3 linked regions of the Methanococcus maripaludis genome follow. The protein of the gene in region 2 binds, or shares a complex with, the protein of the main gene of each other region. Links are inferred from orthologs where the notes say so. Each region holds a gene or a part of one and is shown on either strand. Other genes may lie near its edges.

The links.
Region 1: the proteins of rpl12p (region 2) and MMJJ_RS07295 are in contact, whole or in part, in a crystal structure (PDB 5H7L), measured with the Pyrococcus horikoshii proteins. The link is inferred for Methanococcus maripaludis from one-to-one orthologs. Residues at the interface, in WP_010886059.1 of Pyrococcus horikoshii: Leu100, Ala101, Gly102, Leu103, Ser104, Ala105, Leu106, Phe107, Gly108; in WP_048053510.1 of Pyrococcus horikoshii: Pro161, Met164, Met165, Phe168, Ser169, Ile172, Val195, Glu196, Phe202, Leu211, Ser212, Val213, Met216, Lys222, Phe223, Asn224.
Region 3: the proteins of rpl12p (region 2) and tuf are in contact, whole or in part, in a crystal structure (PDB 3WY9), measured with the Pyrococcus horikoshii proteins. The link is inferred for Methanococcus maripaludis from one-to-one orthologs. Residues at the interface, in WP_010886059.1 of Pyrococcus horikoshii: Glu96, Glu97, Leu100, Leu103, Ser104, Ala105, Leu106, Phe107, Gly108; in WP_010885563.1 of Pyrococcus horikoshii: Lys125, Glu126, Phe129, Arg132, Thr133, Lys165, Leu166, Thr169, Lys324, Gln326, Leu359, Ala360, Ile369, Glu372, Ile384, Ile422, Ser423, Gln425.

The regions. Positions count from the first base shown.
Region 1 is NZ_CP026606.1:1,336,608-1,339,604, forward strand. It holds MMJJ_RS07295 (elongation factor EF-2), read right to left. Parts: upstream 2,593-2,997; coding sequence 409-2,592; downstream 1-408. Other genes in the region: tuf (translation elongation factor EF-1 subunit alpha), read right to left, coding at 1-325; MMJJ_RS07300 (30S ribosomal protein S7), read right to left, coding at 2,694-2,997. UniProt on the Methanocaldococcus jannaschii protein: Catalyzes the GTP-dependent ribosomal translocation step during translation elongation.
Region 2 is NZ_CP026606.1:740,386-743,781, reverse strand. The notes cover bases 254-3,209. They hold rpl12p (50S ribosomal protein P1), read right to left. Parts: upstream 1,904-3,209; coding sequence 1,604-1,903; downstream 254-1,603. Other genes in these bases: MMJJ_RS03970 (50S ribosomal protein L1), read right to left, coding at 3,006-3,209; MMJJ_RS03975 (50S ribosomal protein L10), read right to left, coding at 1,985-2,992; MMJJ_RS03985 (TATA-box-binding protein), read right to left, coding at 927-1,472; hisH (imidazole glycerol phosphate synthase subunit HisH), read right to left, coding at 304-915; MMJJ_RS03995 (PHP-associated domain-containing protein), read left to right, coding at 254-269. In the rest of the region: more of MMJJ_RS03995, read left to right, coding at 1-253; more of MMJJ_RS03970, read right to left, coding at 3,210-3,396. UniProt on the Methanocaldococcus jannaschii protein: Forms part of the ribosomal stalk, playing a central role in the interaction of the ribosome with GTP-bound translation factors.
Region 3 is NZ_CP026606.1:1,334,790-1,337,593, forward strand. It holds tuf (translation elongation factor EF-1 subunit alpha), read right to left. Parts: upstream 2,144-2,804; coding sequence 857-2,143; downstream 1-856. Other genes in the region: MMJJ_RS07280 (phosphomannomutase/phosphoglucomutase), read right to left, coding at 1-213; rpsJ (30S ribosomal protein S10), read right to left, coding at 500-808; MMJJ_RS07295 (elongation factor EF-2), read right to left, coding at 2,227-2,804. UniProt on the Methanocaldococcus jannaschii protein: GTP hydrolase that promotes the GTP-dependent binding of aminoacyl-tRNA to the A-site of ribosomes during protein biosynthesis.

The sequences.
Region 1 (2,997 bases), 600 kb from region 2 along the record:
CTTGTGAAGCACCAGTGATCATGTTTTTAATGAAGTCTCTGTGGCCTGGGCAGTCTACGATTGTAACTTCGTATTTTGCGGTAGGGAATTTTTTGTGAGCTACGTCAATTGTAACTCCTCTTTCTCTTTCTTCCTTTAAACCGTCCATAACGTAAGCAAATTCGAATCCTGCTTTACCTTTTTCTTCAGCTTCTTTTCTTAATCTTACGATTAACTGTGGGTCGATAGCTCCACCATCTAATAATAATCTTCCTACTGTTGTTGATTTACCAGCATCTACGTGTCCGATAAATGCAACGTTAAGAATTGGTTTTTCTTTTGCCATAATCATTCCTCCATAAGAGTATATTTTTAGCGATTTTTGTAATATGATAGTGAAAAAGGGTATATATATTTTATGGTACTTGTTTATTCAGATTTTAACCCTTTTCTGTCCCTAATTTGTTTAGCAATCTTAGGTTGAAGCTCGTTTGGAACTCTTTCGAATCCTGAGAACTCAACGCTCCACAAACATCTACCTTGTGTAGCCCCCCTAATTGCACCAGCAAATCCGAACATTTCAGCAACAGGCACTGAAGATTTGATAATTGACATGTCTCCTTCTTGTTCCATGTCGAGAATCTGTCCTCTTCTGTTGTTGATCTCTTTCATACCGTCTCCCATGTAGTCTTGCGGGGTGTTGATGTAAACACTTTGCATAGGTTCGAGGAGAACTGGTTTTGCTTGGGCAACTGCATCCCTTACACCGAATCTTACAGCAGGGATAATTTGAGCAGGTCCTCTGTGGATTGCATCTTCGTGGAATGTTGCATCCACTAATCTGATTTTTACACCCTGAACTTTTTCAGCTGCGAGTGGACCGTTTCTTACACCTTCTTTGAAACCTTCGATAATTAATTCTCTAGCTTCATCGAGTTGCACGATACCTCTTGTCATGTTTACAATCATGTTTCCATTGTAAATTGACATTACTTTTTTCGCCTGATCTTTTTCAAGACCTGCTTCAACTAACCTTGCTTCACCATCAGCGGTAGTTTTCTTTTTGTAATCTTCATCGTGGAGTTTACCTTCAACGTATGCAGCGTAAACTGACTCTTCCATAGGTTCTGCAATCATGTAGAGTTTGTTGTGTTTGTTTGGTGATTTTCCTTCAATTTCTGGGGATGTGCCCATAATTGTTTCTCTGTAAACAACGATTGGTTCACCGACATCTACTTCAATTCCACCGTCTCTTCCGATTTTGGTGTTAGTGATAACTTCGATGTGGAGCTCACCCATACCGCTGATTAAGTGTTCACCGGTTTCTTCGTTGATTTCTACTCTTACTGTGTTGTCTTCTCTTGCAATCTGTCTTAAGATTTCAATTAATTTTGGTAAATCTTTAGTGTTTTTAGCTTCGATTGCAACAGTGATAACTGGTTCAGAGGTGTGGCTTAATGATTCAAATCCTGGTTCTAAGATTTCTGAAGGGCTGCATACTGTTTCACCAGCAGTAGCTTCTCTTAATCCTGTTAAAGCACAGATGTTACCTGCTGAAATGCTTGGTACCTGAACTCTTTCAGCACCCATGAAGATTGAAACTTGCTGAGCTCTTGCTTTCTGTTTTGAACCAACGAGGTAGAGGTCGTCTCCTTGTTTGATTCTTCCTGAAAACAATCTGCATGCAGAAATTGCACCAGCGTGTTTATCAACGATAATTTTTGTAACAACACCTGCAAGTGGTCCGTTAGGGTCACAAGCAACCATTGATTTACCGATGGTTGATTCAGCGTCTCCTTTCCAGATGTTTGGAATTCTGTATTTTTGAGCAGTCAATGGATTTGGTAAGTGTTTGATTGACATGTCAAGAACAACTTCGTGGAGTGGAGCTTTTTCAGCCAATTCTTTTTGGTTTTCTTGCTCACAGTAGTCAATAATATCTTTGAATGAAATTCCTGATCTTTGCATGTATGGAACTGAAATAGCCCAGTTGTTGTATGCTGAACCAAAAGCAACTTTTCCATTTGCAACATCACATAACCATTCTTTTTTGAATTCTTCAGGAGCCATTTTTTCGATTAACTTGTTAACTTCTGCAATGATTTTCATGAATCTTCCCTGTAATTCTTCAGGGGTTAATTTCAATTCATTGATCAATCTGTCAACTTTGTTAATGAATAAAACAGGTTTAACTTTTTCTTTTAATGCCTGTCTTAAAACAGTTTCCGTTTGTGGCATAACACCTTCAACAGCACAACATACAACAACAGCACCATCAATTGCTCTCATTGCTCTTGTAACGTCACCACCAAAGTCAACGTGACCAGGGGTATCGATTAAGTTGATTAAGTACTCTTTTCCGCTGTATTCGTGTACCATTGAAACGTTTGCAGCGTAGATTGTGATACCTCTTGCAGCTTCTTCTTCATCGAAGTCAAGTGCAAGCTGGTCTCCAGCTAATTCTTTGGAGATCATACCTGCTCCTGCAAGCAAGTTGTCTGATAATGTGGTTTTACCGTGGTCAATGTGAGCACAGATACCCATGTTTCTAATTTGTTCATGTGTTTCCATTAAGGTTTTGACCTTTTCAACCATTTTTGCTCTTCTTCCCATAATCTCACTCTTTTATTTTTTGAGAAGTTCATAATATACGAACTATTGTTACCCTTTTATGACATAGGGTCATGTATAAAGAGATATAAAAAGTATTTAATTTATCTTGCAGATTGTGCAACTCTCTCTTTTTCTTCTTTTTTCTTAACAGCAAAGCTTTTTTGCATGTCAGCTTTTGAAGCAAAGATGAGTTCGTCTGCTAAGCATTGAGCAACGGTTTTTTTATTTTTGTGTGCGCTTTCTGAAGCACCAAGTGCAATGTTTCTAAAAGCTGTGTCCAATCGTCTTGATGGTGAAACATCAACTGACTGTAAGAATGCAATTCCCCCGTAGGAGATTCTTGTTGTTTCTTCCCTAGGTCCTGAATTTTCTAAAGCATCAACTAAAACTTGAACAGGGTTTTCT
Region 2 (3,396 bases):
AAGGAACGCCAACTCCACTTTCGGATATAATTTTGTGGAGCTACAACGTGATTTACGCTTCAGAAAAAGCACTTTTAAAATCAATGGTCAAAAAAGACGATAATATTGTAAATTACAATTGTTCAAAATTTAAAAAAGGCATTGCCGCATTTGGCGGGTTAATGTACATTGGAACACCTCTACCGCTTGTAGCAGGGGTTTTAGGGAATATATATCTTAAAAAGAAAGCAAAACAGAAATTAAAAGAAGTAATTCAAGAAGTTATTTAATTTTTAAGTTTTTTATTTTTTATTTGTTAAGTAATTAAATTAATTCAACGAAGTTTTCAATCATTTTTAAACCGTTTTTACCACTTTTTTCAGGATGGAACTGGGTAGCATAAACGTTTTTTTTATTCAAAATGCACGGGAATTCGTAACCGTAATTAGTAGTTCCTGAAATTACGTCTTTTTCTGAAGGATTCACGTGGTATGAATGTACAAAGTAGAAATATTCATTATTTGCTATTCCTTCAAAAAGGGGAATATCTTGAACCTGATTTACAGTATTCCAACCCATGTGGGGGATTTTTTCAGAATGTTTGAATTTTATAACGTCCCCTTTTATCACACCAAGGCCTGGAGTTTCTGGACATTCTTCACTTTTTTCAAGTAACAACTGCATACCTAAACAAATTCCTAAAAATGGAACCTTTTGAACGCATTTATTAATTATTTCATTTAAAGAGCAGTCTCCTGTTTTTTGGGAAATATTTTTCATTGAATCTCCAAAATTCCCAACACCTGGAAGAACTATCTTGTCAGCACTTAAAATAGTTTCAGGGTCACTTGTAACAACGATGTTTTTTGTGTATAATTCAAGTGCCTTTTCGATACTTCTCAAGTTGCCTGCATTATAATCAATTATTGCAATCACGATTATCCCGTTTAATATAATTCTTCTTCAAGTTCTTTTAATGTTTTAGATATTTTATCAAATGCTATGTATGCATCTTCGATTACTTTTAATCCGGTAATTACAACTTTTCCACTACCAAATATTAATACAACAACTTTAGGTTCGCTCAATCTGTAAACTAATCCTGGGAACTGTTCTGGTTCGTATTCTGTACATTCTAATGTGGATATGTCATCTAAGTTAGGTTCCATTCCAAGTTCGGTTGTAGCAACCATGTTTTGTACTTTTACTTCAGGATTGTCAATAAGGTCCATTCCTGCTTCTTTTAATTCTTTAACGATTTTGTTTATTGCAATTACTGCATCTTCCTTACATCGTGCACCGGTGCAATTTAACTTACCACTTCTAAATATCAAAAGTGCAACTTTAGGTTCGCTCAATCTGCAAACAAGTCCCGGGAACTGTTCTGGTTCATATTCTGCGTTATCCAATATATCTGCGGCATATTCTAAGTCAATATCAGTTCCTATCTGTGTTGATACAACTACGTTTACAACTTTGATTTCAGGTTCCATCATTTTCACCAGTTTATATATCTGCTATAAATTTCTATTTATATAGTATATAAACATTTATACTTCTGATTATATATTTAAATATACCAATTTATATGCCTAAAATAAAAAGAGAGTATTCGGAAAAGTAATTATCCGAATAAAGCACCAAGACCTGCAGCAGCTGCTGCTCCTGTGTCTTCTTTTTTCTCTTCTTTCTTTTCTTCAACTGGTGCAGCAGCTGCAGCTGCAGGAGCTGCAGCAGCTACTGGTGCGATTGCAGCTTTTTCGATAGCTTCTGCAATGTCAACACCTTCTAAAGCAGCAACCAAAGCTTTAACTCTAGCTTCGTTTGCTTCAACGCCACCAGCTACTAATATAGCTTTAACAGCGTCTTCTGTGATTTCTTTACCTGCTGAATTTAATAATAATGCTGCGTATATGTATTCCATAAAGTACACCTCCAAGATGTATGAACCTTTTTTTGAAATTATCCGTTTATGTATATATTTTTATTGGTATTATAAGTTATTTTAGAAGAGCATTCCAAGACCTGCAGGAGCTGCAGCTTCTTCTTTTTTCTCTTCTTTCTTTTCTTCAACTGGAGCTTCTGCAACTGGTGCAGCTGCGCCTGACGAAATTTTTCCTTTTAAGTCTTCGTCTAAAGCGTCATCGCCAGCAAGACCTGCAACAGCAATCATTTGAGCGTAAGCTTTTCCAAGGATTGCATCAGCGGTTTTATCTGTTACGAATGCACTTTCAACTGATACAGCTTTTGCATCGTTGAATGCTTTTTGAACGATTGTTTCAACTGTCGCGCTTGTTGGGATAACAGCGTTAACTGACAAGTTGAATGCACTTGTGAATGCTTTTTGGATTTTTCCAACGAATTCTTCTTCGTCGATTTTTAAATCACTTTCAGTGTAAATAACACCATCTTCGTAAACTCCGAGTACGTTTAAACCAACTGTAACTGGTTTAATGTCTAATGCAGAGAGTACAACTGCAAGTTTCTGTGAAACAACTTCGCCTTCTTTTACAACGATTTTGTCTTCTTTGATTCCGATTTTACCCTTATCAATAGCAGCAGGGATTCCAACTGCTTTCAATTCACTTAAGAATGGTCCTGGTGGCATTCCTGTTGATCCAGCTTTAACTTCAATATCGCATGGAGCAATAGCGCCTCCTTTAACAGGTGCAGGGCTTTTACTTTCATCAAGTGTTTTGTATAATTTGAAAGGGTTCATTTCGGTAGCAATGATTGCAGCCCCTTTGTCCATGTAATCTACTAATTTAGCAAATTCTGGATTTCCGGTTTCTTCAGCAACTTCTTCAATTGCCCTTTTCATGAGTGTGTTTCTTGACATTTTTAATGTCATTTGATCTCTGATTTTGTCCCTGATTTCTTGGAGTTGTACCGCAGGAACTTCCATCATGTCAATTAATGCAATAATGTTTGAACTTTTAAGTAATTCTTTTAATGCATTAACTTCTTCAATTTTCCAAGGGGCAATCTTATGTTCTGATTTAGCTTCGATCATATTTTCAACCCCTCTATTTCTCAATAGGAGCAGCTGCGCCCATTGTAAGTTTTGTAAATGCATTTTTAACGTGGTAGAGTCCTTTTTCGTATTTTTTAGACACTACGTTTAAAATTGCTTCGGCATTTGCAGCAAGTTCATCGTCGCTCATTGATTCTGTTCCGATGTATACCTGGAATAATGCTTTATCCCTGGTGTTTATTGCAACGGTTTTTTGGAATCTAGCAACTAATGGAGCTAAGTTTGCATTTGCAGGCACTGGTTGTGGCATTTTACCTCTAGGACCTAGAACAGGACCTAATGATTTACCGACCAATGGCATCATATCAGCTTGAGCGATAAAGAAGCCGTGTGCGTTAGCAATTTTTTTAGCTGTTTTTTTGTTTTTACCTAATTCTTCTAAT
Region 3 (2,804 bases), 590 kb from region 2 along the record:
CGGGGTTGAGATTTCTCCAGCATAGTAAACTTTAGAATTTTCAAGTATCCCGTAAATAAATGGTTTTAAGAGTTTTTTGGAACCGATTCGAATATCGTTTCCAACCATTATTCTTTCATAGTTTTTTCCAACGAGTTTTCCTAAAGAATAAGCAAAATTATCATCTAAATCTTTTTCATAAATTCCCCTGATGTCGTATGCCTTAAATACCAATTTAAACCACCGTTCAATGTTCGAATAAAAAAATTTATGCGTTATATTATGTAAATTGGGATTAAATAACTTTTCAAAAAAATAAAAAATATTATACCATAATTACTCTGAACAATGGTCGAAAATAAAATTAAACCTCACACACTCTGGAATGAGGTATTATTTATTATATTAATATATTTATAAAAATGTTTTGATTTGATAATGTGAAAAAAAGAAGTTTTATTGCAATCCTCAACTCTCAGATTGCAATACGTCTGGCTTTTGCGATTTAAACGAATTAAAATTAGTTTCTCAATTCAATTTCGATTTGAACTGTGTCAGGAATTCTAACTTTCATGATGTGTTTCATGGTTCTTTCGTCAGCTTCAATGTCGATAACTCTTTTGTGAACTCTCATTGTCCATCTGTCGAATGATGAGGAACCTTCACCATCTGTTGATTTCCTTGTTGTAACTTTTAACGCTTTTGTTGGTAGTGGAATTGGACCTGACATGTCTACACCAGTTTTTTCAGCGATAGCTTTAATCTGGTCGCATACACCGTCTAATTCTGTGTGTTGTGTGCTTGATAATTTTATTCTTGCTTTTTGCATAATATGCCTCTTTTGCCGTGTTTAATAAGAAGAAAAAGTTAAGCTAAATTATTTGTTTTTAGCTGTAACTTGGATTGCCATACCTGCAGCAACGGTCATACCCATATCTCTGATTGCGAATCTACCGAGTTGTGGGATTTCTTTAACGCTTTCCATAACTAATGGTTTTGTAGGCATTAATTTAACGATTGCAGCGTCACCAGCTTTTAAGAAGTCTGGGTTTTCTTCTAAAACTTCACCAGTTGCAGGGTTTAATTTTTTCTGTAATTCCATGAATGTACATGCAATCTGTGCTGTGTGTGCGTGGAATACAGGTGTGTAACCTACTGTCATAACTGATGGGTGTTGTAAAACAACGATTTGTGCTGTGAAGTCTGCAGCAACTGTTGGAGGGTTTGTTGTATGTCCTAAAACGTCTCCTCTTTTAATGTCTTTTTTACCAACGCCTCTTACGTTGAAACCGATGTTGTCTCCAGGTTCAGCACTTGGTAATTGTTCGTGGTGCATTTCCACAGTTTTGATTTCTCCTACTGCTCCTGCAGGTTCGAAGACAACTTTGTCTCCTGGTTTGATGATACCTGTTTCAACTCTTCCTACTGGAACTGTACCTACACCAGTGATTGAGTAAACATCCTGGATAGGTAATCTTAATGGTAAGGTTGTTGGTTTTTCAGGTGGTTGGAATCCATCGATAACTTCTGCGAGTGTAGGTCCGTTGTACCATGGTGTTTTGTCGGATTTTTTGAATACGTTGTCACCAAGAAGTGAAGCAACTGGTATGAAGTTGATGTTGTCAGGGTTGAATCCAACCATTTTTAACAATTGGTCGCCTAACATCTTTTTCATTTCGTTGTAGTCAGCTTCTGAGAAGTTAACTGTGTCCATTTTGTTGATTGCAACAGCTAATTGGGTGATACCAAGTGTTCTTGATAAGAAAACGTGTTCTCTTGTTTGGGGTTGAATGCCTGATTTAGCATCGTCAACGTTTACAACTAAAACAGCTGCATCAGCTTGTGAAGCACCAGTGATCATGTTTTTAATGAAGTCTCTGTGGCCTGGGCAGTCTACGATTGTAACTTCGTATTTTGCGGTAGGGAATTTTTTGTGAGCTACGTCAATTGTAACTCCTCTTTCTCTTTCTTCCTTTAAACCGTCCATAACGTAAGCAAATTCGAATCCTGCTTTACCTTTTTCTTCAGCTTCTTTTCTTAATCTTACGATTAACTGTGGGTCGATAGCTCCACCATCTAATAATAATCTTCCTACTGTTGTTGATTTACCAGCATCTACGTGTCCGATAAATGCAACGTTAAGAATTGGTTTTTCTTTTGCCATAATCATTCCTCCATAAGAGTATATTTTTAGCGATTTTTGTAATATGATAGTGAAAAAGGGTATATATATTTTATGGTACTTGTTTATTCAGATTTTAACCCTTTTCTGTCCCTAATTTGTTTAGCAATCTTAGGTTGAAGCTCGTTTGGAACTCTTTCGAATCCTGAGAACTCAACGCTCCACAAACATCTACCTTGTGTAGCCCCCCTAATTGCACCAGCAAATCCGAACATTTCAGCAACAGGCACTGAAGATTTGATAATTGACATGTCTCCTTCTTGTTCCATGTCGAGAATCTGTCCTCTTCTGTTGTTGATCTCTTTCATACCGTCTCCCATGTAGTCTTGCGGGGTGTTGATGTAAACACTTTGCATAGGTTCGAGGAGAACTGGTTTTGCTTGGGCAACTGCATCCCTTACACCGAATCTTACAGCAGGGATAATTTGAGCAGGTCCTCTGTGGATTGCATCTTCGTGGAATGTTGCATCCACTAATCTGATTTTTACACCCTGAACTTTTTCAGCTGCGAGTGGACCGTTTCTTACACCTTCTTTGAAACCTTCGATAATTAATTCTCTAGCTTCATCGAGTTGCACGATACCTCTTGTCATGTTTACAATCATGTTTCCATTGTAAATTGACATTACTTTTTTCGCCTGAT